DNA from 3 places in the Curtobacterium subtropicum genome. Region 3 is predicted to be linked to each of the others. Evidence: predicted binding sites of a transcription regulator. Region 3 holds the regulator's gene; each other region holds the start of a gene.

Region 1 (9,612 bases), on a different contig from region 3:
CAGTCGCCGGGCGTTCGACCTCGGCATCACGCACCACGACCTCGCGAACAACTACGGCCCGCCGTACGGCGCCGCCGAGGTGAACTTCGGCCGGCTGATGCGCGAGGACTTCCGCCCGTACCGCGACGAGATGGTGATCTCGACGAAGGCCGGGTGGGACATGTGGCCCGGGCCGTACGGGCAGGGCGGCGGCTCGCGCAAGTACGTCCTCGCCTCGCTCGACCAGTCGCTCGAGCGGATGGGCCTGGACTACGTCGACGTCTTCTACTCGCACCGCCTCGACGCCTCGACGCCGCTCGAGGAGACGATGGGCGCGCTCCACGCCGCCGTGCAGCAGGGCAAGGCGCTCTACGTCGGGATCTCGTCCTACGACGCCGAGCGCTCCCGGCAGGCCGTCGAGATCCTGCGCGACCTCGGCACGCCGCTCCTGATCCACCAGCCGTCGTACTCGATGCTCAACCGCTGGATCGAGGACGAGGGGCTCCTCGACGCGGCCGGTGAACTGGGCTTCGGCGTGATCGGCTTCACCGCGCTCGCACAGGGGCTGCTCACCGGGCGGTACCTCGACGGCGTGCCGGAGGACTCGCGCGCTGCCGCGGGAAAGTCCCTCGACGCCGGCAGCCTGACGGACGAGGTCGTCGGCCACCTGCGGGCGTTGGACGACATCGCCTCCGAGCGCGGCCAGAGCCTCGCGCAGCTCGCGCTCGCGTGGGCGCTGCGCGACGAGCGGGTGACCTCGCTCGTCATCGGGGCGTCGCGCGTGGAGCAGCTCGAACAGAACGTCGCGGCGCTCGGCAACCTGTCCTTCACGGACGACGAGCTGCGTCGCATCGACGAGCACTCGGTCGGGGTGCTCGACGTCGACCTGTGGTCAGGCGCCCGTTCCGGTCAGGTGAGCTGACCCCCCGACCGGTCGACTCGGCGGTACGCTACACATCAGTGGGGCGGATCGCCGGGTCGTCCTGCGGGCAGGACTGAAGCCCACCACCGTGGCAGCGGTGATGGGCTCCGGGTTGCCCTCCGAGTGGAAGGCCGAGGGCGCAACAACCGCCCCCGAGTTCTACGACTCGGGACCAGCATACGCGAGCCCGCTCGCGTATGCAGCCCTCGGCCGCTCCCGCTCGACCTGTGGCGGAAGGGCCAGTAGGCAGGGCGGCCCGTACCCGGTCGGGTACGGGCCGCTCCGGTCCCCGGTGTCAGGCCAGGCCGAGGCGCTCGTCGAGCAGCGACAGGAGCCGCTCGCGGAACGGCACCGCCGACCAGCCGTGGTCCGCACCGTCGACGATCGTCAGCCGCGCTCCGGGCAGCAGCTCGGCGTACCGGCGGCCGTACGACACCGGCACGATCGCGTCCTCGGTGCCGTGCACCACGTCGGCGGGACCGGTGTACCCGGACACCGGGCCGTAGACGTCGAGCCCGTCCTGCACGTCGGCGATGAACGCGCCACCGAGGGGCATCCCGCCGAAGTCGAACCACCCGCGCTCCCGGACCGGCGCGAGCGGCTGCCCCTGGATCTCGTCGTGCTTCGTGATGTCGTCCACGACGACCCCGGCGGGCGACCACAGCGTGAGCGTCCGGACGAGCGAGGGTTCCCGCGCCGCGGCGAGCGCCGACTCCACCGCGCCGAGGCTGTGCGCGACGACGTGCACGCCCTGCCCACGGTCCGCAGCGTGGATCATCGCGACGACCTGGTCGACCTCGTCGCGGATCGTGATGTCCGCGAACTCCCCGTCGCTGACGCCCTGGCCCAGTCGATCGTGGCTGCGGACGACGACCCCGCGCGCGACCAGGTGCCGTGCGGTCTGCACGAACAGCTGGTGCCCGCCGAGCGCACTGTCGCTGAACCCGTGCACGAGCAGCACGACGGGGGCGTCCTCGGCGGCACCGTCCTGCGGCTCCCACTGCCAGCCGCGGACCGTGCGGCCGCCGTGGTCGAGCGTGGTCGGGGTGGTGCGCGGGTCGACACCCCGCAGCGGCACGGTGGCCATCAGTTCGTCCGGTCCGCCCAGCCGGCCGGCAGGTCGCCGGGAGCGGTGTCGATCACGGACTCGTCGTCCTCGCCGACGTGCTCGAACAGGGTGATGTGCGCGAACTCGGGGACGACGTAGATCGGGTAGGTCGGGCCCTCGTCGCGGAAGCGCTGCATCTCGTCCAGGTGGTCGTTCTGGAAGAGGACGGTCTTCGACCCGTCGAGCTCGATCCACCGCGGGAAGAAGATCGTGCCGTGCAGGACGCGCTGCTCCGGGATGACGTTGACGACGACGCTGGTGCCGGTCGGCTCGTTCCAGGACACCTTGTAGACGCCGGCGGCCAGGGCGACGAGGTCGACCGTCTGGTCCTTCACCCAGCGGCCGCCGACGTGACCGGTGTGGATGCGGTAGTCGATGGTCGTCGCGTTCTTGACGTACATCTCGTACTGCCAGCCGTTGGCGTACGTGTAGACGAACCGGTGGCCGACGATGCCGGTGAGGTCCTGGGGCGGTTCGGGGTGTTCGACGGAGATCTGCGTGCTCATGGATGCAAGTTTGCTCCCGAACTGGTTTTGTTGCAAACACTCTTCGCTGCTAGGTTGCCGTGTGTGCAGGGTACGGACGGGTCGGACGGCACGACACAGGTCGCGCGCAGGCTGAGCGACCGCATCGGACCCTTCCGCCGCGCCCTGCTCCGGACATCGCGCGAGGTCGCCGACCTGCCGGACATCCCGGACGCACAGGTCGAGGTGATGCGCGCACTCGCGGCGGGGACCACCGCACCCTCCGCCCTCGCCGGCCGCCTCGGACTCGCCCGCTCGACGGTGAGCAACCTCGTGTCGGCGATGGAGTCCGCCGGACTCGTCGAGCGGCGCCTCGCCGCCGGCGACGGTCGCCGGACCGAGCTCCGCCTGACACCCCTGGCCGAGGAGCGACTCGCGGCGTACGACGAGGCGTCGACCACCGTGCTCGTCGAGGCACTCGACCGGCTCTCCCCCGAGGACCGGGCCGCGCTGGCCGCCGCACTCCCCGCGCTCGAGCACCTGCACCACGAGATCACGCACCGCGCGGACCGCTGACCTCCGTCGTTCGACCTCCGTCGTTCCGCTGCTCCCAGCGGGCTCTGAGCAGTTCTTTGGCACTCGTGAGGGGAGAGTGCTAAAACCGTTTGCAGTTGAGTCGAAGGGACTCAATGCAGACCATGAAGGAGTTGATCTCGATGACGATGCAGTTCGACCCGTTCCGCGAGCTCGACCGACTCGCCGGTTCCCTGCTCGGCGCCGGCGCAGGTGCTCCCCGCTCGATGCCGATGGACCTGTACCGCACGGGCGACCACTACGTCCTCGACGTCGACCTGCCGGGCATCGACCCGGGCTCGGTCGACGTGGACGTCGACGGTTCGGTGCTCACCATCCGCGCGGAGCGCACGCTCGGTGCCCCGGAGGGCTCGCAGTGGCTCACCCGCGAGCGCCAGCCGGGCACGTTCGTCCGGCAGCTCACGCTCGGTGACCACCTGGACACGGCGCGCATCAGCGCCGCCTACGACAACGGCGTCCTGAGCGTGACGATCCCGGTCAAGGAGTCCGCGAAGCCGCGGAAGATCGACGTCACGACCGGCGGCGGCGCACAGCAGCTCGCGGTCAGCAGCGGTTCCGCCGAGTAGTCCGGGGGTGCCGGTGACGACAGTCCTCAACGCGCTCCTCGCCGTGGCGGTCGTGACCGCGGCCCTCGTCGCCACGAGCCTCGACCGCCGCACCGCCGCCCTGCTCGGGGCCGGCGGCAGCACCGTGGGCAGCTTCCTCACCTGGGTCCTCGCCCCGCGGGCGTGGACCGACGTGGCGATCGTGCCCTGGGTCGCCGCCGTGGCCGGGACAGTTGCGTGCATCGCGCTGTGGAGCGCGGTGCGCCTCTACTCCGGCATCTTCGAGCCGTCGCGCGCACCGCGTGACGACGACACCGCCGCGCTGGCGACGGTCGGTGCGGAGACGTGACCACGTGACCACGAGACGGACGGGAGGCCCGGTGCCAGCTGGCACCGGGCCTCCCGTCTGCGGGCGCGTCCCGTCCGTGGTCGCCTCCCGTCCGCGGTCGCCTCTCGTCACCGACGCGCGACCGGCGGGACCGTCACTCCTTGTTGAGCGTGTCCTGCACCGCGCCCGCGGTCTTCTCGACCACGTTCGGCAGCTCCGTCGTGCCGTAGAACCGCACGTCCGGGTGCGTGGGCGGCGGCATCGGCACCGACGAGGTGGGGCCGTCGTGGTACGAGTACTCGCCCTTGCCGTCGAACGACGGACCGCTCGCCCAGGGACCGTCGCCCGCCTGCGCCCCGTCCGAGAAGTTCAGGTACTGGTAGCTGAACTCGGTGTGCTCCTTCGCCTGCGGGAAGTTGTTCGGCACCGGGAAGTCCTCGATCCCCTTCTCACGCAGCTCGGCGGCCGCGGTCGCCCACATGTTCTGGTGCATGGTGTCGCGCGCGAGCAGGAACGACAGCAGGTCCCGCACGCCGTGGTCGTCGGTCATGTGGTAGAGCCGTGCGACCTGCACGCGCCCCTGCATCTCGGCGTTCGCGTTCGCGGTGAAGTCGGCGAGCAGGTTGCCCGACGCGGTGATGTACGAGCCCTGCCACGGGTTCCCGTTGCTGTCCACCGGCCGCGCCCCGGCGCCAGCGACGATGCCCTGCTGGACGTCCGTCCCACCGACGATCGCGGCGACGGTCGGGTCGTCCTGCACGGCGTCCTCGGTGATGCCGAGCGGGCTCTTCTCGAGCAGCTGGGCGATCATCGTCGCGAGCATCTCGACGTGGCCCATCTCCTCGGCGCCGATGCCGAACACCATGTCGCGGTACTTGCCGGGCATGTGCATGTTCCACGCCTGGAACTGGTACTGCATCGCGACGGAGATCTCGCCGTACTGGCCGCCGAGCACCTCCTGCAGCTTGCGGGCGTAGACCGCGTCGGGCTTGTCCGGGGTGCTCGTGAACTGGAGCTCTTGCTTGTGGAAGTACAACTCGTTCTCCTGTCTCGATGATCGTCGTGCCGGGGTCGTGGCGACCGCCTCGTCGTCGGCACGGTGGGTGGTCACGGCCGACGGTCGGCCGCGCCGACTGGACGCCCGTCCGGGGTGGACGGATCACGCGGTCGGGCTGACCGGATCACGCGGACGGAAGGTGCCGAGCGGCCTAGCGTGGGCGTCATGGACCTCCATCTGCACGACCGTGTCGCCCTCGTCGTCGGCGGACGCGGGACGATCGGCTCCGTCGTCGCGGAGACCCTGCGGCGCGAGGGCGCACGGGTCGTCGTCGCCTCGCGGAGCGCCGACGGGGACGACGCCGTGGCACTGGACACCGCGTCGCAGGAGTCGGTCGACGCCGCGGTCGCCCGGGTGCTCGAGCAGCACGGACGCATCGACGTCCTCGTGGTCACCGCCGCTCCGGCCGCCGGCACCCTCGACCCCGACCGCGCGTCCGATCCCGAGCAGGTCGCCGCCGCGATCGACGGCAAGGCCCTCGGCTTCCTCCGGGTCGCGAACGCCGTGCTCCCCGTGCAGCGCGAGGCGGGCTGGGGTCGCGTGGTGGTCGTGAGCGGGCAGAACGCGTACCTGTCCGGCAACGTGACGACCTCGCTGCGGAACGCGGCGACGAGCATCATCGCCGGGAACCTCGCCGACCAGTACGCGGGCACGGGCGTCACCGTGAACGTCGTCAACCCCGGCCGTGTCACGGACGAGCCGTCCGCCGCGGTGCAGCCCGGCGCCGGCGGCGAGTCCAGCCCGCAGCAGATCGCCGACCTCGTGACGTTCCTGTCGTCCCCGCGCTCGGTCGTCAGCGGCGAGTCGGTGTCGATCGCGCACCGGGTGCTGGGACAACTGACGATCTGACGGGTTCGTCCTGCAGGACGACCCCGTTCGTCCCGCCGGACGATGCCCGACGACGGGGTCACCCGCCAGGCTCGGTGGCATGGAGAGCTCGACCAAGCACGTGATCGCCACCCTCGCCACCTGCGCCGCGATCGTCGTCGTCACCGCGGTGGCCCTCGTCGCGATGTCCCCGATGCCGTGATCACCCGTCGTGCGATGATCGAACCGTGACCGACCGGCGGACGTTCATCCGGCCCGTGCGGGGCCGGTCGATCGTCGTCGACCTCGTCCTGGCCGGGTGCGCGGCGCTGCTGTTCGCCGCGCCGATCGACCTCGAGCTCGAGCACGCCAGCCCTCTCGCCGTCGCCGTCGCCTGCGTCGCGATCGCCCTCCGGCGCATCTCCCCGAGCTCGGCGATGGTCGCCACGGTCGCGCTCGGCCTCGTGCAGGTGGCGGGCGGCGAACGGCCGTCGCTCGTCGACCTCGCCATCGCCGTCGTCATCGGCACCGTCGCCGTCGTCGGGACGCGGTTCGAGGCCGTGCTCGCCGGACTGCTCGCTGTGGTCGCCGGGGCCTCGGCGTCCATGTACCTCTCCACCACCGGTTACCGGTACGCCCTGCTGCTGAACGGCCCGCGTGACCAGGTCGTCCTGGTGCTCGTCGCGCCCGCGCTCGTGCTGCTCTCCGTCTGGGCAGCCGGGCTCGCCGGGCGGGCCGTCCGGTCGCAGAACGCCGAGGCCGTCCGTCGGGCCGACGCCGAGGCGGCAGCCAGCCGGGCGGAGGCCGTGGCCAACCGCGCCGAGGCCGTCGCCACCCGTGCGGTCGACGAAGCCGAGGCCGAACGCATCCGCGCCGACATCGCCCGCGACGTGCACGACGTCGTCGGCCACTCGCTCGCGGTCATCATCGCGCAGGCGGACTCGGTGCCCTTCCTCGACGACGAGGCCCGCATCCGCGAGGTCAGCGCCACCATCGCCAGCACCGCCCGCAGCTCCCTGGTCGAGGTGCGGCAGGTGCTCGGGCACATCGACGGCTCGGACACCGCGAACGACCCGACGTCGTTCGAGGAGATCGTCCGCGGCATCCGTGACGCCGGCGTCGACGTCGAGCACGCCGTAAGAGGTGTCGCCAGACCGCTCGGCGCGGTGCACGGCACCGCTGCCCGCCGGGTCCTGCAGGAGATGCTCACGAACGCACTCCGCCACGGGGCGCCCGGCGGCGCCGTCGAGGTCCGGGAGACCTGGCGGTCCGCCGACCTCGTGCTCGAGGTCGAGAACGCCGTGCCGTCGAGGGCCCTGCCCGTCGGTGCGGGCCTCGGGCTCGAGGAGCTCGCCGCCGCGGCGACCGGTGCCGTGCCCACCCGCACCCCGGTGACGGGCGAGCAGCCGACGGTCTCCTCGACCCGGGGCTCGGGACGGGGCCTCACCGGCATGCAGACCCGACTGACCACCATCGGCGGGTCGTTCGACGCCGCCGTGCTGGACGCCGTGTTCGTCGCGCGCGCCCGCATCCCGTTCGACGTCCGAGGGGGGACCACTCGATGACCGACCCGATCCGCATCCTGCTCGTCGACGACCAGGCACTCTTCCGCGCGGGGCTGCGCGTGGTGCTCGACGCGCAGCCCGACATGCAGGTGGTCGGCGAGGCGTCCGACGGTGCCGAGGCCCTCGACCGCGTCCGCGACCTCCGCCCTGACGTCGTGCTCCTGGACATGCGGATGGCCGGGACGGACGGCGTCGAGACCGTCCGTCAGCTCTTCTCCGGCACGTTCCCGGGGCCGCTCCCCCGCGTGGTGGTGCTCACGACGTTCGGTCTCGACCCGGCCGCGGCGACGGCCATCCGGCTCGGCGCCAGCGGCTTCCTGCTCAAGGACACCACGCCGCCCTTCCTGTTCGCAGCCGTCCGGGCCGTGCACGAGGGCAGCTCGGTGATCGCGCCGAACGACCTGTCGCAGCTGTTCGGCGCCGACGTCGACCGTGCGCCCGCCCCGCAGCCCGAGGCGTTCCAGACCCTGACCGACCGGGAGCGCATCGTGTTCGGCTGGGCGTCGCGCGGGCTGTCGAACGCGGAGATCGCGGCGAAGGAGTTCGTCACCGAGTCGACCGTCAAGACGCAGATCTCGAGCATCCTGGGCAAGCTCGCGCTCCGCGACCGGGTACAGCTCGTCGTGTACGCGCACGACCACGGGCTGGCGGGCGCCCGCGACACGTAGGCCGGAGTGCGCGCCGGTCGCGTCGCGCGGTGCGCCGACCGGGGACGGCCTGGAGGCGCGTGGCAACGGTGATCCGCGCCTCCCGGCCGACACGGGGCTGGCTCCGGCGCGTGCCGGCCGCGACCAGCGTCCGCAGGCCGACACGGGGCTGGCTCCGGCGCGCGGCGGCGGTGACCAGCGTCCGCCCGCCGACCCGAGACCGCTCGACCATGGGAACGCGAGAAGGCCCCCGGATTCCTCCGGGGGCCTTCTCTCACCTGGTGCGCGAGGGGGGACTTGAACCCCCACGCCGTTTCCAGCACACGGACCTGAACCGTGCGCGTCTACCAATTCCGCCACTCGCGCCAGCCCGGCAACACTAGCACGCGTCGGAGGGTGCCCGTGACCACGCACAGACGGGCACGAGCGCCACCCACTACCATGCAGTGGTCCCTGACCGACGAACACGGAGACACATGGGCCTCTTGGACAGCTTCGAGCGAGGGTTGGAGCGTGCCGTCAACGGCGCCTTCGCGAAGACCTTCCGCTCCGGCGTGCAGCCCGTCGAGATCTCCAGCGCCCTGCGGCGGGAGCTCGACACGAAGGCCGCCGTGGTCTCGCGCGAGCGGATCCTCGTCCCCAACGAGTTCACGGTGCGCCTCGCCCCGCCGGACCACACGCGCATGGCGGACATCGGTCGACCGCTCATCGACGAGCTGTCGCAGATGGTGCAGCAGCACGCGGTGGCGCAGAACTACTCGTTCTCAGGGCCGGTCACCATCACCCTGCAGCAGGACGGCACGCTGTCCACCGGGATCCTGCAGATCGACTCGTCGACGGTCCAGCGGGACGTGGCATGGGTGGCCGTGCTCGACATCGGCTCGCAGCGCCACCGGCTGCACCGCGGGCGCACGGTCATCGGGCGCGGCACCGACGCGGACATCACCGTCGCCGACACCGGGACGAGCCGGAAGCACGTCGAGGTCATCTGGGACGGCAAGCACGCCCAAGCCAACGACCTCGGGTCCACGAACGGGTCGAAGCTGAACGGCGAGCGCTTCCAGCAGGCGATCGTCGAGCCGGACTCCACCATCGAGATCGGTCGTACCCGTATGGTGTTCCGGGTGATCCCGGAGAACGACGGAGGTGTACGATGACCACGGGCCTGACCCTGCTCGTCCTGCGCTTCGCCTTCCTCGCGGTGCTGTGGCTGTTCGTGTTCGTCATCGTCTTCGCGCTGCGGAGCGACCTGTTCGGCCAGCGCGTCCGCACCATCCCGACCGACCCGAAGGCCGGAGCGTCGTCACCGACGACCCCGGCCGTCCCCGCGGCCGCTGCTCCCGCCGCAGCCGCACCGGGGGGCTTCACCGAGCTGATCGGCCAGCCGTCGGGACCGACGCAGCAGCAGTCCGGTGCCGGGCAGCACCCCGCGTCGGCCGTCGCGACACGCCTCGTCATCACCGAGGGCTCGCGCGAGGGCATGGAGATGCCCCTCGGGGGTGGTCCGATCACGATCGGTCGCTCCAGCGAGTCGAACGTCGTCATCCGCGACGACTACACCTCGACGCACCACGCCCGCCTCGACCTCCGCGGCGA
Region 2 (9,612 bases), on a different contig from region 3:
CAGCGCGACGAGCACCGCCATCACGAAGGGCAGGCCGTTCGTGATCGAGATCGCGAAGCCGTAGGCGCCGAGCAGGAGGAACGCCGCCTGGCCCATGTTGATCAGGCCGGTCAGACCGAAGTGCACGTTGAGGCCGATCGCGGCCAGGGCGAACGCCGCCGTGGTGGGGGCGAGCGCCTCCTGCGTCAGCGAGGACAGCAGGTTCAGGATGTAGTCCATGTCGGTGCTCCCTTAGCCGATGCGCTCGGCGCGACCGAAGATGCCCTGCGGCCGGAACAGCAGGATGAGGATGAGGATCACGAGGGCCGTGGCGTACTTGAAGTCGCCCGGCAGCACGAGGTTCGTGAGCTCGACGACGATGCCGATGATCATCGAGCCGACGAGGGCGCCGTACGCGGTGCCGAGACCGCCGAGCGTGACGGACGCGAACATGAGCAGCAGCAGCTGGAGGCCGGTCTGCCAGTTCACGCCGTTCAGCACGAGGCCGAGCATCACGCCGGACAGGCCCGCGAGACCGGCTGCGAGCGTCCACACGAAGCGGATCACCCGGTCGACGTCGATGCCGGACGCCGCGGCGAGCGCCGGGTTGTCCGACACCGCGCGGGTGGCCCGGCCGAAGCGGGTCTTGGCGAGGAACAGGCCGGTGCCGACGAGGACGACGAGTGCGATGCCCATGGCGACGTAGGACTGCACGGTCAGCGTCAGGCCGGCGAAGGTCACCGTCTCGGGGTTGCCCTGCTGGATGCGGACGGTCGAGGCGCCGAAGAAGTACTGGAAGGCGTACTGCGCGGCGATGGAGAGACCGATGGTCACGATCATCAGCTGCGTCAGGCTGATCCGGCGGCGTCGCAACGGTCGCCAGATCGCCGCGTCCTGCAGGTACCCGGTCGCGGCGCAGAGCAGCGTCACGACGATGCCGGTGATCCAGATGTTCCACCCGAGCTGGTTCGCGAAGACGTAGGCGAGGAGGCCGCCGAGGGTCACCTGCTCACCGTGCGAGAAGCTCGACAGGCCGGTGGTGCCGTAGATGAGCGAGAGGCCGACCGAGGCCAGGGCAATGAGGAGCCCGAGCCGGATGCCCGAGGCGAGCTGCTGCCAGGCACGTGCGGCACTGACGCTGCTCGTGTCGTCGCTGGTGGTCGCGCCCTGCTGGTCGGACAGCTGGAAGATCTGTCCGACGTTGGCGTTGAGCGTGGCGTTCACCTTGCGGTCCGCATCGGCGGCGTCGGTCAGGTACTGCCCCTTCGGCAGCGAGTCCTGGTCGACGCTCACGGTGTACTGCCCCGCGGTCGTGACCGTGACGGACCAGCGCCCGGCGTCGTCGGTCGTCGCGGTCTGGGCGAACCCGCCCGGTCCGGCGACGTCGACGTCGACCCCGCTCGCCGGCTTCCGCTCGGAGTCGAGGATGGTGCCCCGGATGCAGCCGTTCGTCGGGCTGACGGCACAGGGGCCCTCGGCCGTGGACGCGCTGCCGGTGCTCGGGCTGCTGCTGGCGGAGGGACTGCTCGTCGCCGCGTCGGCCGCGGGCGACACTGCCCAGTCGACCGCGAAGGTGGCGAGGAAGGCGAGGAAGAGTACTGCGGCGAGGACCAGGCGCTTGCGGCGGTCTGGTGCCCCACGGCGGAGCCGGCGCATGAGCGCTGACCCCGGCGGAGTGATGGAACCCACGGATGAGCCTCTCGTTCGGATAGTCGAGGACCATAGGGATTTTTTGTGTCCCCCGTGTTTCCAGCACGTCTCCTGCACAAATCGTGCTGCTTTCGTGACCGACACCCCCTCGATCCGCATGGATCCGCCCGTCCGGCCGGTACAGGATTCTCAGGAAGCGGCTGCGGCGTCGCGCACAGCTGCCCCTCAGGTCCGTTCGTCGGGGGACGCCGGAATGCTCCGCGTGTCGCGCGCGTTACCATGGCCCATCGGGAACCCGACGACGCGCCCCGGTGCCACCACTTCACCTCGCCCACGAAGGGGACCCATGGACCAGCCGGATCCGTTCGGATTCATCGGACTCACGTACGACGACGTCATGCTCCTGCCCGGGCACACCGACGTCATCCCGAGCGAGGCGTCCACGACGTCCCGGCTCACCAAGCGCATCGACGTGCACGTCCCGCTGCTGTCGGCGGCGATGGACACCGTGACCGAGGCCCGCATGGCGATCGCCATGGCTCGTCAGGGCGGCATCGGCATCCTGCACCGCAACATGTCGATCGAGGACCAGGCCGCGTACGTCGACAAGGTCAAGCGGTCCGAGTCGGGCATGATCACGAACCCGGTGACGACGAGCCCGGAGGCCACCGTGGCCGAGGTCGACGCCGTCTGCGGGCAGTTCCGCGTCTCCGGCCTGCCGGTCGTCGAGGCGGACGGCACGCTCGTCGGCATCATCACGAACCGCGACATGCGCTTCGTCGCCCCGTTCGAGATGGGCACGACGCTCGTCCGCGACGTCATGACGAAGGCGCCGCTCATCACCGCGGCCGAGGGCATCGACCCCGAGGACGCCGTCGCGATCTTCGCGCAGCACAAGATCGAGAAGCTCCCGCTGGTCGACGCGGACGGCAAGCTCCGCGGGCTCATCACCGTCAAGGACTTCGACAAGAGCGAGAAGTACCCGGACGCCACGAAGGACGCCGAGGGCCGCCTGCGCGTCGGTGCTGCGATCGGCTTCTTCGGCGACGCCTGGCAGCGCGCCGAGGCCCTGCGCGACGCAGGCGTGGACGTCCTGGTCGTCGACACCGCGAACGGCGAGAGCGAGGGCGTGCTCGACATGGTCCGTCGTCTGAAGGCCGACCCGTCCTTCGCCGGCATCGACGTCATCGGCGGGAACGTCGCGACCCGCCAGGGCGCGCAGGCGCTCATCGACGCGGGCGTGGACGCGGTCAAGGTCGGCGTCGGCCCTGGTTCGATCTGCACCACCCGCGTGGTCGCCGGCGTCGGCGTCCCGCAGGTCACCGCCGTGTACGAGGCGTCGCTCGCCGCGCGGGAGGCCGGCGTGCCGGTCATCGCCGACGGCGGGCTGCAGTACTCGGGCGACATCGCGAAGGCCCTGGTCGCCGGTGCCGACACCGTCATGCTCGGCTCGCTCCTCGCGGGCACCGACGAGAGCCCGGGCGAGCTCGTCTTCGTCGGCGGGAAGCAGTACAAGGCGTACCGCGGGATGGGCTCCCTCGGCGCGCTGCAGACCCGCGGCGAGAAGACCTCGTACTCGAAGGACCGCTACTTCCAGGCGGACGTCCCCTCGGACGAGAAGCTCATCCCCGAGGGCATCGAGGGCCAGGTGCCGTACCGCGGCTCGGTCGCGAACGCCGTCTACCAGCTCGTCGGCGGTCTGCGGCAGTCGATGTTCTACGTCGGTGGGCGCACGGTGCCGGAGCTCAAGGCCCGCGGCAAGTTCGTCCGCATCACCGCAGCCGGGCTCAAGGAGTCGCACCCGCACGACATCAAGATGGTCGTCGAGGCCCCGAACTACCGCGGCTGACCCCGCCTCGTTCCCGCTCCCGCGAGACGCCCCCGTCGCATCGAGACGCCGCCGGATTCGGCGGCGTCTCGATGCGACGGGGGCGTTTCCCGTTGACGGGGGCGTCTCACGTGCCCCTCCACAGCTGATGCCGGCCGGGAGGCGCTCCACAGCTCAGGCGATCGTCTCCCGTCCACGCCGTGGTCGCGCGAGACTGCCGCGCATGTCAGTCACGCCGACTCCCGTCCTCGCCGCTCGTCCGGCGGACCTCCGCGACCCGGTCCGCCTGTTCCACGGGGTCGGGGTCGAACGCGAGGCGTGGGACGCGCTCGATGAACCCGGGCGCCGACGGCTCGTGGTGCGCGCCCGCCTCGCGGCCCTGCACCGTCCGGCGGTCGTCTCGCACCGGTTCGCCGGGGCGCTGTGGGGACTCCCCGAGCTCGGGCGCTGGGATCGGCGCCTGCACGTGACCGAGCACGCCGGTGTGCCGGACGACCCCTCGGCCGACGTGCGTCTTCAGCAGGACGAGTTCGTCACCGGTGCCGGACGCTTCCGGGTCGACTTCTGGTGGCCGTCCGCGGGCATCATCGGGGAGTTCGACGGCCGGGTGAAGTACGACCACCCTTCGACACTCTGGTCCGAGAAACGTCGCGAGGACGCACTGCGACGGCTGCCCGAGGTCAGGGGGTTCGCACGGTGGGGCATACGCGAAGCGCTCGACCCGGGGCTCCTGGCTCCCGTGCTGCTCGCGGCGGGCCTCCCGCTCGGACGAGGCTGGGCCGGGTGAGCACGATGACCGGGTGCTCTGCCCATCGGGCCATCCAGACGCCGGTGTCTCGAGGGGAGCGCTCATCGAGGCGCCGGCGTCTGGGGCAAGCGCTGCTCATCGAGGCGCCGGCGTCTGCCCGATGCACCGCCGAACCGCCGAGACGCCGCTGGATCCGCGGGCGTCTCGACACAGTGCGAGCGTCTCGACCCGACGCCGGCGTTCTGCTGGACGGACGGGGGCGCCCGCCGCGGATTACGCGCTGCGCCAGTCGTCGGACGTGATGTGGCTGCCGCCGTGCGGGCCCATCTGCAGCATGCCGCCGTCGACGGGCAGGGACGCCCCGGTGATGTACGACGATGCCGGCGACGCCAGGAAGGCCACCGCAGCGGCGATCTCCCACGCGTTGCCCGGCCGTCCGAGCGGGACCCCGGGTCGGGAGATCGAGTGCGGGTCCTCGTCCTCGGCGCCCGTCATCCGGGTCGCGATCTCACCCGGCGCGACCGCGTTCGCGGTGATGCCGTGCTCTGCGAGCTCGATCGCGATGGTCTTGAGGAGCCCGCCGAGCCCGTGCTTCGCAGCGTCGTACGCGCTCGACCCGTACCGGGGCTGGTGCTCGTGCACGCTCGTGATGCCGATGATCCGCCCACCGGTTCCCTGGCGCACCATGTGTCGGGCAGCTGCCTGCAGGGTGACGAACGCCCCGTCGAGGTCCGTCGCCACCGTGTGCCGCCACTGCTCGAGCGTGATCTCGAGGAACGGGGCGCTGTCGCCCGTCCCGGCATCGGCCACGATGACGTCGACGCCGCCGAGCTGTGCCACGAGCCGGTCGATCACGGCGCCCGCCCGGTCGAGCTGCGTCACGTCGATCTGCTCGACGAAGGCCTGCCGACCGGCCTGCCGGACCTCGGCGGCCGTCTCCTCGGCGCGCTCCGGCTCGGACAGGTACGTGATCCCGACGTCCATGCCGGCGGCGGCGAGCGCCACCGCGGTGGCCTTCCCGATGCCGGACTCGGCGCCGGTGACGATCGCGCGGGTGGGACGGAAGGTGGTCGTGGAAGCAGCGTCGCTCATGGGCCGGACCGTACGCGCGAGTGCCGCAGCGGCTGCCCGGAACCGCGCCTCTTGTACAGCGCACCGTCCGGACGGACTCCTCATCAGGGGTTCCGGTGCGCCTCCTCAGTTTCGTCACGGGTGTGTAACGAAACGTCCAGGTGTCGATCTCGGACACACACGCGAAACACTTCGGCCCTAGTTTTCTCGGCAACCCACGCGGAGGAGACCGCGCTCGACCCGATGCGGTTGGGCCTCCGCGCAGAGAAAGGGCTCCACGGATGACCAGAACCACCCGTGCCACGACGGCACTGGCAGTGGCGGGAGCGGCAGCGCTCCTCCTCGCCGCGTGTTCCACCAGCGGTAGCGCCGAATCCACCTCGTCCGCCTCCGCCGGCGGTGCGAAGAAGGACCCGGCGGCGAGCTGCAAGGCCCCCGACACCCCGGGTACCGACGCGCTGAAGATCGGCACGATCCTCCCGCTGACGGGCACTCTGTCGTACCTCAACCCGCCCGCCGAGGCCGGCGTCGGCCTCGCGGTCGAGGACATCAACTCGGCCGGTGGCGTGCTCGACAAGGACGTCAGCATCGACCCCGCGACCGACTCGGGTGACAGCAACGACATGACCGTGTCGAGCTCGGCCGCGACGAAGCTCGTCAACGCCAAGGTGCCGGTCGTGATCGGTGCGGAGTCGTCCAGCGTCACGCTGAACGTCATCGACCAGCTGACGAGCAACTGCATCGTGCAGATCTCGCCGGCGAACACCGCGACCGACCTGTCCGGGTACTCGTCGCACTACTTCCGGACCGCGCCGCCGGACTCGGTGCAGGGTTCGGCGCTCGGCCAGCTCATCACCGGTGACGGCAACGCCAAGGTCGCGTTCCTGGTCTTCAACGACACCTACGGCACGGGTCTCCGCGACACCGTGCAGAAGGCGGTCGAGGACTCGGGGGGACAGGTCGTCTACGGCGGCAAGGGCAAGGGTCAGGAGTTCCCGCCCGGCCAGACGACGTTCTCGTCCGAGGTCACCGCTGCGCTCGCCGCGAAGCCGGACGCCATCGTGGTGCTCGCCTTCGACGAGACGAAGTCGATCATCCCGGAGCTCAAGTCGCAGAACGCCGACATGTCGAAGATCTACATGTCCGACGGCAACACGGCGGACTACTCGAAGGACTTCGACCCGGGCACCCTCGAGGGCGCGCAGGGCACGATCCCGGGCGCCAGCCCGAAGGACGAGCTGAAGCAGCGGCTGTCGGACTTCTACCAGAAGACCGCGGGCAAGGGGCTCACCGACTACTCGTACGCCGCTGAGTCGTACGACGCCACCACCCTGGCCGCACTGGCCGCGGTGAAGGGCAAGGGCACCGACTCGGGCACCATCCAGGCCAACATGGCTGCGGTGTCCGGCGCCGACGGCGGCACCAAGTGCGAGACGTTCGCGGCGTGCAAGGACCTGCTCGACAAGGGTGAGTCCATCCAGTACACCGGCCCGTCCGGCATCGGTCCGTTCGACAGCAAGAACGACCCGTCGAGCGCCTACATCGGCATCTACAAGTTCGACGGCGACAACAAGCCCGTGTACCAGAGCGCCATCCAGGGCTCGGTCTCGAAGTAACACCACACGGCCGTCTGGGCCCGAGTCTCGTCTCCACGGAGGCACGACTCGGGCCCAGCGTCATGTCTCGGGGCCGAGAGCGCGAGGAGTGTCGCCTCGCGCGAGACTCGGGGCGCGCGAGCCCGGCACGAGCGGCGGCCGGACGGGAGGCCCGGCTCCCCTCCCTCAGGCCGGCTCGGCCGCCGCGGGTGCGAGCGTCCGCCGCCGCGCGGCTCGGGCCGCGACGAAACTGTCGACCGTCAGGACCACGAGCGCTGCCCAGACGATCCCGAAGCCGATCCACCGCGCGGGCGGCATCGCCTCGTGCTGCACGACCACCCCGACCAGCAGCTGCATCACCGGCGCCAGGTACTGCGTGAGTCCGAGCGTCGACAGCGACACCCGCCGTGCCGACGACGCGAAGAGCAGCAGCGGCACCGCGGTCGCCGGCCCGGTGAGCACGGTGACGAGGGCGTGCGGCCACCCCTCGCTCGTGAACGTGACCCCGCCACCGAGACCCGTGACCCCGAGCACGACGAGCGCCCCGACCGCGATCGGCAGCAGCCACACGGTCTCGATCGTCAGCCCGCTGAGCGCGTCGACGGTGCCGCCGACCCGCTTCTTCACCAGGCCGTAGAGGCCGAACGAGAACGCCAGTGCGAGCGAGATCCACGGCACCTGTCCGTAGCCGACCGCGATGACGACGACGGCGACGACGCTGATGCCGACGGCGACCCACTGCGCTGCACGGAGGCGCTCGCGGAGCACGACGACGCCGAGTGCGATCGTCACGAGCGGGTTGATGAAGTAGCCGAGCGCGGCCTCGACGGTGTGGCCCGTCGTCGTCGCGGCGACGTACACGGTCCAGTTCACCAGGATGAGGACGGCCGCGAGCCCCATCACGAGCATCACCCGACGCTGGGCGAGCAGGGAGCGGGTACGGAGCCACGACCGGGTGACGGTGATCGCCACGGCGCAGAAGACCAGGCCGAAGACGATCCGCCAGGCGACGATCTCGAACGCGCCGGCGGGGGCCATCGCGGCGAAGAGCAGGGGCATGAGCCCCCACAGGCCGTACGCGACGATCGCCTGCACGACACCGACGGAGGCCTCGCTGCGTGCCGGACGGGCCGCTGTCGGTTCACTCACGGAACCATCCTAGGAAGGGGCGCAGACGCTGCGGGCGAGCGGTGCGCCTCCAGGCCGACCGACCGGCCGACCGACCCACCGACGCACGAACGCCCCGCCGGCTGCGAGCCGGACGGGGCGTTCGTGACGAGAGCTGCTGGTCTCAGTGCTCGATGACCGCGAGGACGTCGCGCGCCGAGAGGACGAGCAGGTCCTCACCGGAGTACTTGACCTCGGTGCCGCCGTACTTCGAGTAGATGACCTTGTCGCCGACGGCGACGTCGAGCGGCACGCGGTTGCCGTTGTCGTCGATGCGACCCGGGCCCACGGCGACGACCTCGCCCTCCTGGGGCTTCTCCTTCGCGGTGTCCGGGATGACGAGACCGGAAGCGGTGGTCTGCTCCGCCTCGACCTGGCGGATGACGATGCGATCCTCGAGCGGCTTGATGGTGACGGCCACGGTGACCTCTTCTTTCTCGGTACTGACTCGGTACAGATGGGAACCGGTTGGCACTACGCACAGGAGAGTGCCAACCACAACTCTAGGGACAGTCTGGCACTCGGTCAATCCGAGTGCCAGCACGTGTCGGGCTCCCCGGCGACCTGGGAGGATCGTCGGGTGGAAACCGCCGACCTCGCCCAGCTGTTGACCCCCGAGGGGATGGCCCTGCTCGACCGTACCCCCGGCGTCTCGGACGGCGGCGAGATCGTCCGGGTGGTCTCCCGGCTGCGGGGCGAGGGGCACGATCCGGGCCTCGTCGCCGCGGTGCTCACCCAGGCGAAGCTGCGGCAGAAGGCCCGTGCGAAGTTCGGGGACTTCGCCGCGCGGATGCTCTTCACCGGAGCCGGTCTCGAGCAGGCCACCCGGCTGCAGGTGGCCGCGCAGCACGCCGGTCGGTTCGCCGCGGCGGGCCTCGCCCGGGTCGCCGACCTCGGCTGCGGCATCGGCGGCGACGCGATGGCGATGGCGGCGCTCGACCTCGACGTCACCGCGGTCGACCGGGACGAGGTGACGGCTGCGGTCGCGACGCACAACCTCGCGCTGTGGCCGAACGCGCGGGTCGAGCTCGGCGACGCGACCGCGTTCGACCTGTCGCGCGTCGACGGTGTGTGGATGGACCCCGCGCGACGGACCGCCGGGCACGCGAACACGACGCGTCTGGCCGACCCCGACGACTGGTCGCCGTCGCTCGACACCGTGTTCGCTGCGGCGACGACGACCCCGACGGGTGTCAAGCTCGGGCCCGGGATCGACCGCGACCTGATCCCGGACACCCTCGAGGCGCAGTGGGTCTCCGTCGACCGCGAGGTCGTCGAGCTCGTCCTCTGGTCCGGGCCGCTCGCGCGCGCGGGTGTCCGGCGGGCGGCGACGGTCATCGGTGCGCACGGCATCGCCGAGCTCACCGGAGCGGCCGACGCCGAGGACGTCGAGGTCGGCCCCGTCGGCGCCTACCTGTACGAGCCCGACGGCGCGGTCATCCGCGCCCGGCTCATCGGGGACCTGGCCCGCTCGGTCGACGGACGCATGCTGTCCGAGGGCATCGCGTACGTCACCTCGGACCGCGCCGTCTCGACGCCGTTCGCGCAGGGGTTCCGCGTGCTCGACACGATGC
Region 3 (9,612 bases):
GACCTGCGGGCAGACGACGATGTCGCCGAGCAGCCCGGCGGGCGTCGGTTCGTCCTCGGTCCCGGGGCGGAGTTCGTCCATCGGGAAGCTCAGGACGTCCGTCGGCCCCGGCTCGTCCATCCACCGGACGTGCAGCTGCTCCATCGCGCCCTCGTCGACCAGGACGATCGCGAGCTCGGCGTCCGCGTGGACGTGCAGCGCGTCGAGCGCGAAGGCGGCGAGGCGCTGGACCGCCTGCTCGTCGACCTCGACACCAGACTCGTTGTTGAGCTCGATGCTCACCGGTTGCCTCCTCGGGCATCGTTCTGCGGGTACGGGGACTGCTGACGGTCCTGCGGCGGGCGTCCGCGGCGCTCGGCACGGTTCGCCCCCTCCGGGTTGCCCACCGGGGCGGTCCCGCGGCCGCCGGGTCGGTGCCCGGCCTGCTCCGCCAGTCGTTCCTCGTCGTAGACCGTGTAGGCGTCGACGATCCGGCCGACCAGGGTGTGCCGGACGACGTCCTCGCTGCCGAGCCGGGCGAAGTGGATGTCGTCGACGTCGCCCAGGATGCGGGTGACGAGCCGGAGACCGGACAGGTTGCCGGGCAGGTCGACCTGGGTGATGTCACCCGTGACGACCATCTTCGAGCCGAAGCCGAGGCGCGTCAGGAACATCTTCATCTGCTCGGGCGTGGTGTTCTGCGCCTCGTCGAGGATGACGAACGAGTCGTTCAGCGTCCGACCGCGCATGTAGGCCAGCGGTGCGACCTCGACCGTGCCGGCCGCGAGCAGCTTCGGGACCAGCTCGGGGTCCATCATCTCGTTGAGCGCGTCGTAGAGCGGCCGCAGGTACGGGTCGATCTTGTCGGTCAGGGTGCCCGGCAGGAACCCGAGCCGCTCGCCTGCCTCGACCGCGGGGCGGGTCAGGATGATGCGCGTGACCTCGCGCCGCTGGAGCGCCTGGACGGCCTTCGCCATCGCCAGGTAGGTCTTGCCCGTACCGGCCGGCCCGATGCCGAAGGTGATCGTGTGCTGGTCGATGGCGTCGACGTAGGCGCGCTGCCCGTCGGTCTTCGGGCGCACGGACTTGCCGCGGCTCGAGACGATCGGCGTGCCGAAGGTGTCCGAGGGCTTGCGGTCCTCGTCGAGGATGCGCGCCGACGTCGGGATGTCGGCCGGGCCGATGTCCTGGCCACGCTTGACCATGGCGACGAGCTCGTCGACGAGCGCGTGCGCGCGGGCGACGTCGCGCTCGGCACCGGTCAGGGACACCTCGTTCCCGCGGACGAGCACCCGGACGCCCGGGTACTGGCGTTCGACCGTCTTGAGCAGGCGGTCCTGCGGGCCGAGGAGCTGCACCATCGCGATGCCGTCGACCTGGATGTCGACGGTGACGTCCGACGGATCGGTGACGGGACGCGCCACGGGGCGGTCGGTCCCGGGCTGGGTGGGTTGGGGACGGACGGGTTCGTCAGCCGGCAAGGAGATTCCCTTCGTGCAGATCACCTGCGAGGACGTGCGCGTGCACGTGGAACACGGTCTGACCGGCGGCTTCGCCGGTGTTGAAGACGAGACGGAACTGGCCACCGGACCGCTCGTCGGCGATGCGACGGGCGGTGGCGACGACGTGTGCGAGCAACTCCGGATCGCCGGCCGCGAGCTCGGTGACGTCGCGGTACTGCTCGGTCTTGGGCACCACGAGCACGTGGACGGGCGCCTTGGGCGCGATGTCCTCGAAGGCGATCACCCGGTCGTCCTCGGCCACGATCGTCGCCGGGACCTCGCGCGCGACGATCTTCGAGAAGATGCTCGGCTCGCTGCTGCTCATGGTGTCCATCGTAGGACCCGCCTCCGACGCCGCTACCAGCGCCCGAGCCGGGTCTGCAGGACCGCCAGGGCCGCAGGTCCGGCGGTCGAGGTGCGGAGCACGGTGTCGCCGAGCCGCACCCGGACCGCACCGGCGGCCTCGAGCCGGTCGAACTCGGACCCGTCGATGCCGCCCTCCGGGCCGACCACCAGGACGATCTCGTCGACGTCCACCGGCGGCTCCCACGCCGACAGCCGCACCGCGCCCACCGGGTCCAGCACGACCACCGCACGCCGTGCCTCCCGGCCGGTCCCCGACGACGAGCCGGCCAGCCCGGCGAGTTGCGTCGTCGTCACCGGCGCGTCCACCGCGGGGACGCGCGAGCGGACCGCCTGCTTCGCGGCCTCCTGCGCGATCGCCGCCCACCGGGCGCGACCCTTCTCGACCTTCGCGCCGTCCCAGCGGGACACGCTCCGCGCCGCCGACCAGGGGACGATGCGGTCGACGCCGATCTCGGTCGCCGCCTGCACCGCCATCTCGTCGCGCCCGCCCTTCGCGAGTGCCTGCACGAGCACCAGCGCGGGGCGCGGAGCCGGGTCGACCGAGACGTCGGACACGGTGAGCGTCAACGTGTCCCTGCCCGTCGCGGCCACCGCACCGGTCACGACCGTGCCGCGCCCGTCCGCGATGCGCAGCGTCTCGCCGACCCGGACCCGTGCGACCGACACCGCGTGCCGGCCCTCCGCGCCGTCGAGCGACACCGGGTCGCCGACGCCGACGCCGTCGAGCCGGCCCGGCTCGACCAGGTAGAGCGAGGCCATCAGAAGTTGAAGAAGCGGTCGCGCAGCTTGCCGAACATGCCCTGCTGGAAGCGCGCGAGCTGCGGCCCCGGTGCCCTGTGCGACTTCGCCAGCTGCTCGACGAGGCCGCGCTCCTTGTGCGAGAGCTTGGTGGGCGTCACGACCTGCACGCCGACGCGGAGGTCCCCGCGCCCGGCGCCGCGCAGCTTCGTCACGCCGCGGTCCTTGATCACCAGGACGTCGGCGCTCTGCACGCCCGGTCGGATCTCGAGCTCCACGGGTCCGTCGAGGCCGTCGATCGTGGTGTGCGCCCCGAGGATCGCGTCGGTCATCTGGACCTCGAGCGTGGCGAGCAGGTCGTCGCCGTCCCGGCTGTAGACGTCGTGGTGGCGGACCTTCACCTCGAGGTAGAGGTCGCCCGAGGGACCACCGGCCGGGCCGACCTCGCCCTGACCGGGCATCTGCAGCCGGAGTCCGGTCTCGACACCCGCGGGCACGTCGACGGGGATCGTGCGGCGGGCACGGACGCGGCCCTGCCCCTGGCACGTCGGGCAGGGGCTCGGGATGACGGTGCCGTAGCCGCGGCACGTCCCGCAGGGCGCGCTCGTCACGACGTTGCCGAGCAGCGAGCGCACCTGGCGCTGGATGTGCCCGGAGCCGCCGCAGATGTCACAGGTGCGCGGGCTCGTCCCCGGCGCGCAGCACGAGCCGTTGCACGTCTCGCAGACGACGGCCGTGTCGACCTCGACGTCCTTGTGCGTGCCGAAGACGACCTCGTCCAGGTCGACCTCGATGCGCAGCAGGGCGTCCTGCCCGCGCTCGGCGCGGCTCCGCGGACCGTTGCCGCGTCCGCCGCCGCCACCGCCGCCGAAGAAGGCGTCGAAGATGTCGCTGAAGCCGCCGGCGGCACCACCGCCGAAGGGGCTCTCCTGCGGGCCGGCGTCGTAGCGTCGGCGCTGCTCCGGGTCGCTCAGCACGTCGTACGCGTGCGTCACGTCCTTGAAGCGCTCAGCCGCGTCCGGGCTCGGGTTGACGTCCGGGTGCAGCTCGCGCGCCAGCCGTCGGTAGGCCTTCTTGATGTCGGCATCGGAGGCGTCCGGCTGGACGCCGAGGACGTCGTAGTGGTCTGCCACGGTTCCCTCAGTCGGTTTCGGTTCGGTCGGTGGGTCGCGGCGGTCGCCGCGGTCCGGTCTGGAGGCGCGGAGCCGGTCCGCTGGACACCGCGCGTCGGGCGCGTGGTCCGGTCAATGTTCGCCCAGCAGCTTGGACAGGTACCGTGCGACCGCGCGGACGGCGGCCATGTTCGTGCCGTAGTCCATGCGGGTCGGGCCCAGGACGCCCAGTCGGGCGACGGCACCGCCGCCGGCGAGGTACCCGCCGGCCACGATGCTCGTCGCGTCGAGGCCGTACTCGGCGTTCTCGGCGCCGATGCTCGCGGCCACGGCCACGTCGTCCACCTGCATCTCGCCGAACAACCGGAGCAGGGTCACCTGTTCCTCGATCGCCTCGAGCACGGGGAACAGGCCGCCGGAGAAGTCGCGTTCGCTCTTCGCGAGGTTCGCCGCACCCGCCATCACCAGGCGGTCCTGGCGGTTCGCGGCGACCTGCTCGATGAGCGTCGCGACGACGACCCCGCCGAGGGTCTGCGCGTCCGGGCGGAGCTGCTGCGGCACCGCGCGCAGGGCACGGGGCACGTCCTGCAGCAGGAGCCCGACACTCGCGCCGTTCACCACCGTGCGGAGCTCGGCGAGGGAGTCCTCGTCGAGGGGGACGTCGGTCTCGACCACGCGCTGCTCGACCCGGGCGGTGTCCGTGATGAGGACGACCATGAGCCGGGTGTCGCCGAGCCGGACGAGCTCGACGTGCTGCACGCGGGCCCGCACCATCGACGGGTACTGCACGAGGGCGACCTGGTTGGTGAGCTGGCTGAGCAGGCGCACCGTCCGCCCGAGGACCTCGTCGAGGTCGTTCGGCGTGCCGAGGAAGGTCTCGATCGCGTGCCGTTGGGCGCTCGACAGCGGTCGTGCGGCGGCGAGGTGGTCCACGAAGAGCCGGTAACCCTTGTCCGTCGGGACCCGGCCGGACGACGTGTGCGGTGCCGCGATGAGCTGTTCGTCCTCGAGCTGCGCCATGTCGTTGCGGATCGTCGCCGCGCTGACCCCGAAGGCGTGGCGTTCGACGATCGTCTTCGAGCCGACGGGCTCGCGCGACGCGACGTAGTCCCGCACGATGGCCTTGAGGACCTCGAGGGAGCGTTCGCTGACCATCCGGACCCCTTCCGTTCGATGCTGGCACTCGGACGTGTCGACTGCTGATCCTACGCCCGACCACCGATCGACCGGGACCGCGGGGGCCCGCGCCGGTACGCTCACGGCATGAGCTACGGACAGCAACCAGGCGGCCCGCAGGACGGCCGGTACGGCCAGCAGCCGGGAGGACCCCAGAACCCGCAGGGACCGCAGTACCCGGCCGGCTTCACGCCGCCCCGGCCGATGTCACCGGAGGACCAGCGCCTCTGGGCGACGCTGACCCACGTCGGCGGCATCTTCTTCAGCCTGGTCGTGCCGATCATCGCCTACCTGGTGCTCCGCGACCGCGGGCAGTTCATCAAGGAGCACACCCGCCAGGCGTTGAACTTCCACATCACCATGGCGATCGCCGGGTTCGTCTGCAGCCTGTTGGCCATCGTCGTCATCGGGCTCGTGCTGCTGCCGATCCTCTACGTGATCGTGATCGTCTTCGCGATCATGGCCGCCCTCGCGGCGAACCGCGGCGACCTCTACCGCTACCCGCTCACCATCGAGTTCGTCAAGCAGTAGCAGGCGAGCGTTGCCGCGCGGGCGGCAGCCCGCGCGTCAGTCGAGCAGCTCGCGGACGACGGCGTCCGCGAGCAGCCGGCCCTGCAGGGTCAGCTCGATCCGTCCCCGCACCGCGGCCGAGCCGTCCACGAGACCACGGGCGATGAGGCCGGCGACGCGGCCACGGGCCTCCCGGCCGAGCTCCGCGGTGGTGAGTTCGCCCCGCACGCGCGCGGCCAGCAGCACCCGCTCGACGTACCGGGTGTCGGCGTCGAGCGTCTCGCGCCCGGCCGCCGGGGACTCCCCGGACAGCACCCGGTTCGCGTACGCGGCCGGGTGCTTCACGTTCCACCAGCGGGTGCCGGCGACCGCGGAGTGGGCGCCCGGGCCGACGCCCCACCAGTCGTGGCCCTTCCAGTACGACAGGTTGTGCCGGCTCGCGTGGCGCTCCGGACCGCCCTGCTCGTCGGCGCGGGCCCAGTTCGACACCTCGTACCAGGCGTAGCCGGCGTCGACGAGGGTGCGGTCGGCGAGCTCGTACATGTCGGCCGCCAGGTCGTCGTCCGGCGCGGGCAGCTCGCCGCGGGCGACCATGCGTCCCATGGCCGTGCCCTCCTCGACGATGAGCGAGTAGGCGGACACGTGGTCGGGGGCGCAGGCCAGTGCGGCATCCAGCGAGGTGCGCCAGTCGTCGAGGGACTCCCCCGGCGTCGAGTAGATGAGGTCGAGGCTGACGTCGAGGCCCCGCTGCTTCGCCAGGTCGACCACCAGCGGGACGCGCTCGGGGTCGTGCGTCCGGTCGAGCGTGGCCAGGACGTGCGGCACGGCGGACTGCATGCCGTAGCTCATCCGGGTGAACCCGCCGCGCTCGAGCGTGGCGATGGAGTCGGCGTCGACGGAGTCCGGGTTCGCCTCGGTCGTGACCTCGGCCCCCGGCAGGATCCCCCACGTGTCGTCGATGGCCCGCAGGATCATCACCAGGTCGTCCGCCGGCAACATCGTCGGCGTGCCGCCACCGAAGAACACCGTCGAGACCGGGCGACGCGGTACCCCGGAACGGTCGAGCACCTCGGCCGCCCAGCGGATCTCCTGCACCGCGTGGCCGGCGTAGTCGTCGCGGCGCACCCCGCGCAGCTCGGACGCCGTGTAGGTGTTGAAGTCGCAGTAGCCGCAGCGCACCCGGCAGAACGGCACGTGGACGTACACCCCGAAGGGGACCTCGCCGGCGCCCGGGCCGGGGGTGAGCAGGCCGTCCGCGGGAGCGGGATCGGCGATCGGGAGCGCACTCGGCATGGACTCCATTCTCGGCCATGATGGAGCCATGGAGCACCACACCGTCCCCACCACGGTGCTGTGGGACATCGACGGCACCCTCGTCCTGAACGCCGCGTCGCCGGGCAACCTGTACCACCTGGCCGTCGAACGCGCCGTCGGCCGCGACCTGGTGCTGAAGGTCGGGCACCAGCACGGCCGCACCGACGCTGGCCTCATCGCCGACCACGTCCGCGCGCACGACCTCGACGACGCGCTCATCCCCACCGTGAGCAGACACCTCCGCGACCTGACCGACGAACGGTACGGACGGGGCGAACGGCGCTCCCCCGCACCGGGAGCCGCTGCGCTCGTCCGACGCTTCGCCGAGCTCGGTTGGCGGAACGGACTGCTGACCGGCAACTCCGAGCACCGCGCACGGGTGAAGCTCGGGGGCGCGGGCTTCGACCTCGACGCGTTCGACTGGGAGCACTCGTACTTCGGGGACGCGGAGGTCGAGCGCACCGGGGTCACCGCACGGGCCGCCGCCGCACTGTCCGGGGAGCGTGCCGTGATCGTCGGGGACACCCCGCGCGACGGCGAGGCGGCCGACGCGGTGGGGATCCCGTTCGTCGCGGTGGCGACCGGGGTGTACGAGGCCGATGCCCTGCGCGGGACGAGCGCGGTGTGCGTCGCGCGGGACTGCGTGCAGGACGCGCGGCTGCTCGAGGACGCGATCGCCGCGCTGCCGCCGCTGCGCTGAGCGGGGCGCGGTCGGGCGTGGTCCGTGCACTGCCGCGCGCGTGGCCGTACCCCGCGGCGCGTGCCGCGGTCAGTCGCCTCGGAGTGCGCTGAGGTACTTGGCGGCCATCACGCGCTGCTGCCGACGGAGCAGGGGCGCGACGAACGCCCACTTCCGGCTCGACGGCTGCGAGAACTGCCGGACCTGGAGCCACACCGAACCGTCGCTCGTCCGCTCGATCACGAACGACTCCTCGCCGGAGAGCGGGTGACCCTCGAGGGTGCCGTACGCGAAGCCCTTGCGGTCGGTCTCGTCGATGATCGACACGACGCGGACCGGCGCGTGCACGGTCTGCCCGAACGCGTGCATCTCGAGCGTCGCCGTGGTGCCGGCCGTGAGCAGCGGGGTGCCGTCGGCCGCGAACTTCTCGACGCGGGGTGTGCCGATCGACGCCGGCGCGACGGGGACGCCGTGCTCGTCGAACGTCACCGGGTTGTACCGGACCTCGTCGTCGTCGGGCTGGTCCTCGACCTGCACCCGGATGCCGCTGCGCTCCTGGATCTGCCAGGTCAACGCCTGCGTCACCGCGGTCTCGAACCGCGCGTCCCCGTGGCCGATCCGTGCCCGCGACTCCGCCGGGGTGAAGCCCTCCGGCGGGTAGGTCATGAGGTCCGCCGCCTGCGTGGCGCCGACGGCACCGTAGGTCAGGGCGGTCCGGTAGCTGCCGCGGGAACTCATGGATCCATCGTACCGGCGGGGCCGACCGCACCGTGTCCCCCGGAGCTCGGAACGGACGACGGAGCCCCGCTCGTGGCGGGGCTCGGCCGTGCTGCTCGTGGTCGTCGAGCTACTTCTTCTTCTCTTCCACGTCGCCCGAGAGCGCCGCGATGAAGGCTTCCTGCGGGACCTCGACGCGACCCACCATCTTCATGCGCTTCTTGCCCTCCTTCTGCTTCTCGAGGAGCTTGCGCTTGCGGGTGATGTCACCGCCGTAGCACTTCGCCAGGACGTCCTTGCGCATCGCCCGGATGCTCTCGCGGGCGATGATGCGCGCGCCGATCGCGGCCTGGATCGGCACCTCGAACTGCTGGCGCGGGATCAGCTTGCGGAGTCGCTCGGTCATCAGCGTGCCGTACGCGTAGGCCTTGTCGCGGTGGACGATCGCGCTGAACGCGTCGACCTGCTCGCCCTGCAGCAGGATGTCGACCTTGACGAGGTCGGCAGCCTGGTCGCCGGTGGGCTCGTAGTCGAGCGAGGCGTAGCCCTGCGTCTTGCTCTTCAGCTGGTCGAAGAAGTCGAACACGATCTCGCCGAGGGGCATCTCGTAGCGGATCTCGACGCGGTCCTCACCCAGGTACTCCATGCCGAGCAGGGAGCCGCGGCGCGACTGGCAGAGCTCCATGATCGCGCCGACGTAGTCCTTCGGCGCGAGGATGGCTGCGCGCACCATCGGCTCGCGGACCTCGACGATGCGGCCGCCCGGGAACTCGGACGGGTTCGTGACCTCGGTCACGGAGTTGTCCTCGCTCGTGACCTCGTACACCACGCTGGGCGCGGTCGTGATGAGGTCGAGGCCGAACTCCCGCGACAGGCGCTCGGTGATGATCTCGAGGTGCAGCAGGCCGAGGAAGCCGCAGCGGAAGCCGAAGCCGAGCGCGACCGAGGTCTCGGGCTCGTACACGAGCGCAGCGTCGGAGAGCTTGAGCTTGTCGAGCGCCTCGCGCAGGTCCGGGTAGTCGGAACCGTCGATCGGGTACAGGCCCGAGAAGACCATCGGCTTCGGGTCCGTGTAGCCGGGCAGTGCCTCGGTCGCGGGGCGCTGCGCGCTCGTGACCGTGTCGCCGACCTTCGACTGGCGGACGTCCTTCACGCCGGTGATCAGGTACCCGACCTCGCCGACCGAGAGTCCCTTGGTCGGCTTGGGCTCCGGGCTGGAGACGCCGATCTCGAGGATCTCGTGCGTGGTGCGCGTCGACATCATCTGGATCTTCTCGCGCGGCTTGATCGTCCCGTCGATCATGCGCACGTAGGTGACGACACCGCGGTAGCTGTCGTACACCGAGTCGAAGATCATCGCGCGCGGCTCGGCGTCGACGGTGCCGACGGGCGCCGGGACGGAGCCCACGACCCGGTCGAGCAGCTCGGGCACGCCCGCACCGGTCTTGCCGGACACACGCAGCACGTCCTCCGGCTTGCCGCCGATGAGCTGCGCGAGCTCGGCCGCGTACTTGTCCGG

What was found. Region 3 encodes HrcA, which represses chaperone genes, less so after heat shock. Its sites were predicted from a motif close to TTNGCACTCGNNNNNNNCGAGTGCNAA; they were not measured.
Region 1: the regulator HrcA is predicted to act here: its motif matches at 3,106-3,132, upstream of QUG98_RS05720 (Hsp20/alpha crystallin family protein).
Region 2: the regulator HrcA is predicted to act here: its motif matches at 8,553-8,579, upstream of groES (co-chaperone GroES).

The regions. Positions count from the first base shown of each region.
Region 1 covers NZ_JAUCMM010000003.1:84,780-94,391, reverse strand. Annotated here, with positions in the region: gene mgrA (L-glyceraldehyde 3-phosphate reductase) at 1-901, shown strand, start outside; gene QUG98_RS05735 (alpha/beta hydrolase) at 1,197-1,988, opposite strand; gene QUG98_RS05730 (phenolic acid decarboxylase) at 1,988-2,515, opposite strand; gene QUG98_RS05725 (MarR family winged helix-turn-helix transcriptional regulator) at 2,579-3,049, shown strand; gene QUG98_RS05720 (Hsp20/alpha crystallin family protein) at 3,190-3,633, shown strand; gene QUG98_RS05715 (hypothetical protein) at 3,647-3,961, shown strand; gene QUG98_RS05710 (manganese catalase) at 4,095-4,976, opposite strand; gene QUG98_RS05705 (SDR family NAD(P)-dependent oxidoreductase) at 5,163-5,846, shown strand; gene QUG98_RS05700 (sensor histidine kinase) at 6,053-7,369, shown strand; gene QUG98_RS05695 (response regulator) at 7,366-8,037, shown strand; tRNA gene QUG98_RS05690 (tRNA-Leu) at 8,296-8,382, opposite strand; gene QUG98_RS05685 (FHA domain-containing protein) at 8,493-9,173, shown strand; gene QUG98_RS05680 (FHA domain-containing protein FhaB/FipA) at 9,170-9,612, shown strand, end outside.
Region 2 covers NZ_JAUCMM010000010.1:75,947-85,558, forward strand. Annotated here, with positions in the region: gene QUG98_RS13445 (branched-chain amino acid ABC transporter permease) at 1-219, opposite strand, end outside; gene QUG98_RS13450 (branched-chain amino acid ABC transporter permease) at 232-1,668, opposite strand; gene guaB (IMP dehydrogenase) at 1,976-3,478, shown strand; gene QUG98_RS13460 (hypothetical protein) at 3,681-4,244, shown strand; gene QUG98_RS13465 (SDR family oxidoreductase) at 4,479-5,297, opposite strand; gene QUG98_RS13470 (ABC transporter substrate-binding protein) at 5,558-6,892, shown strand; gene rarD (EamA family transporter RarD) at 7,058-8,020, opposite strand; gene groES (co-chaperone GroES) at 8,163-8,459, opposite strand; gene QUG98_RS13485 (class I SAM-dependent methyltransferase) at 8,619-9,612, shown strand, end outside.
Region 3 covers NZ_JAUCMM010000004.1:89,076-98,687, forward strand. Annotated here, with positions in the region: gene ybeY (rRNA maturation RNase YbeY) at 1-282, opposite strand, end outside; gene QUG98_RS07885 (PhoH family protein) at 279-1,340, opposite strand; gene QUG98_RS07890 (histidine triad nucleotide-binding protein) at 1,450-1,806, opposite strand; gene QUG98_RS07895 (16S rRNA (uracil(1498)-N(3))-methyltransferase) at 1,839-2,606, opposite strand; gene dnaJ (molecular chaperone DnaJ) at 2,606-3,718, opposite strand; gene hrcA (heat-inducible transcriptional repressor HrcA) at 3,830-4,852, opposite strand; gene QUG98_RS07910 (DUF4870 domain-containing protein) at 4,961-5,404, shown strand; gene hemW (radical SAM family heme chaperone HemW) at 5,441-6,676, opposite strand; gene QUG98_RS07920 (HAD family hydrolase) at 6,705-7,397, shown strand; gene QUG98_RS07925 (DUF1990 domain-containing protein) at 7,467-8,114, opposite strand; gene lepA (translation elongation factor 4) at 8,224-9,612, opposite strand, start outside.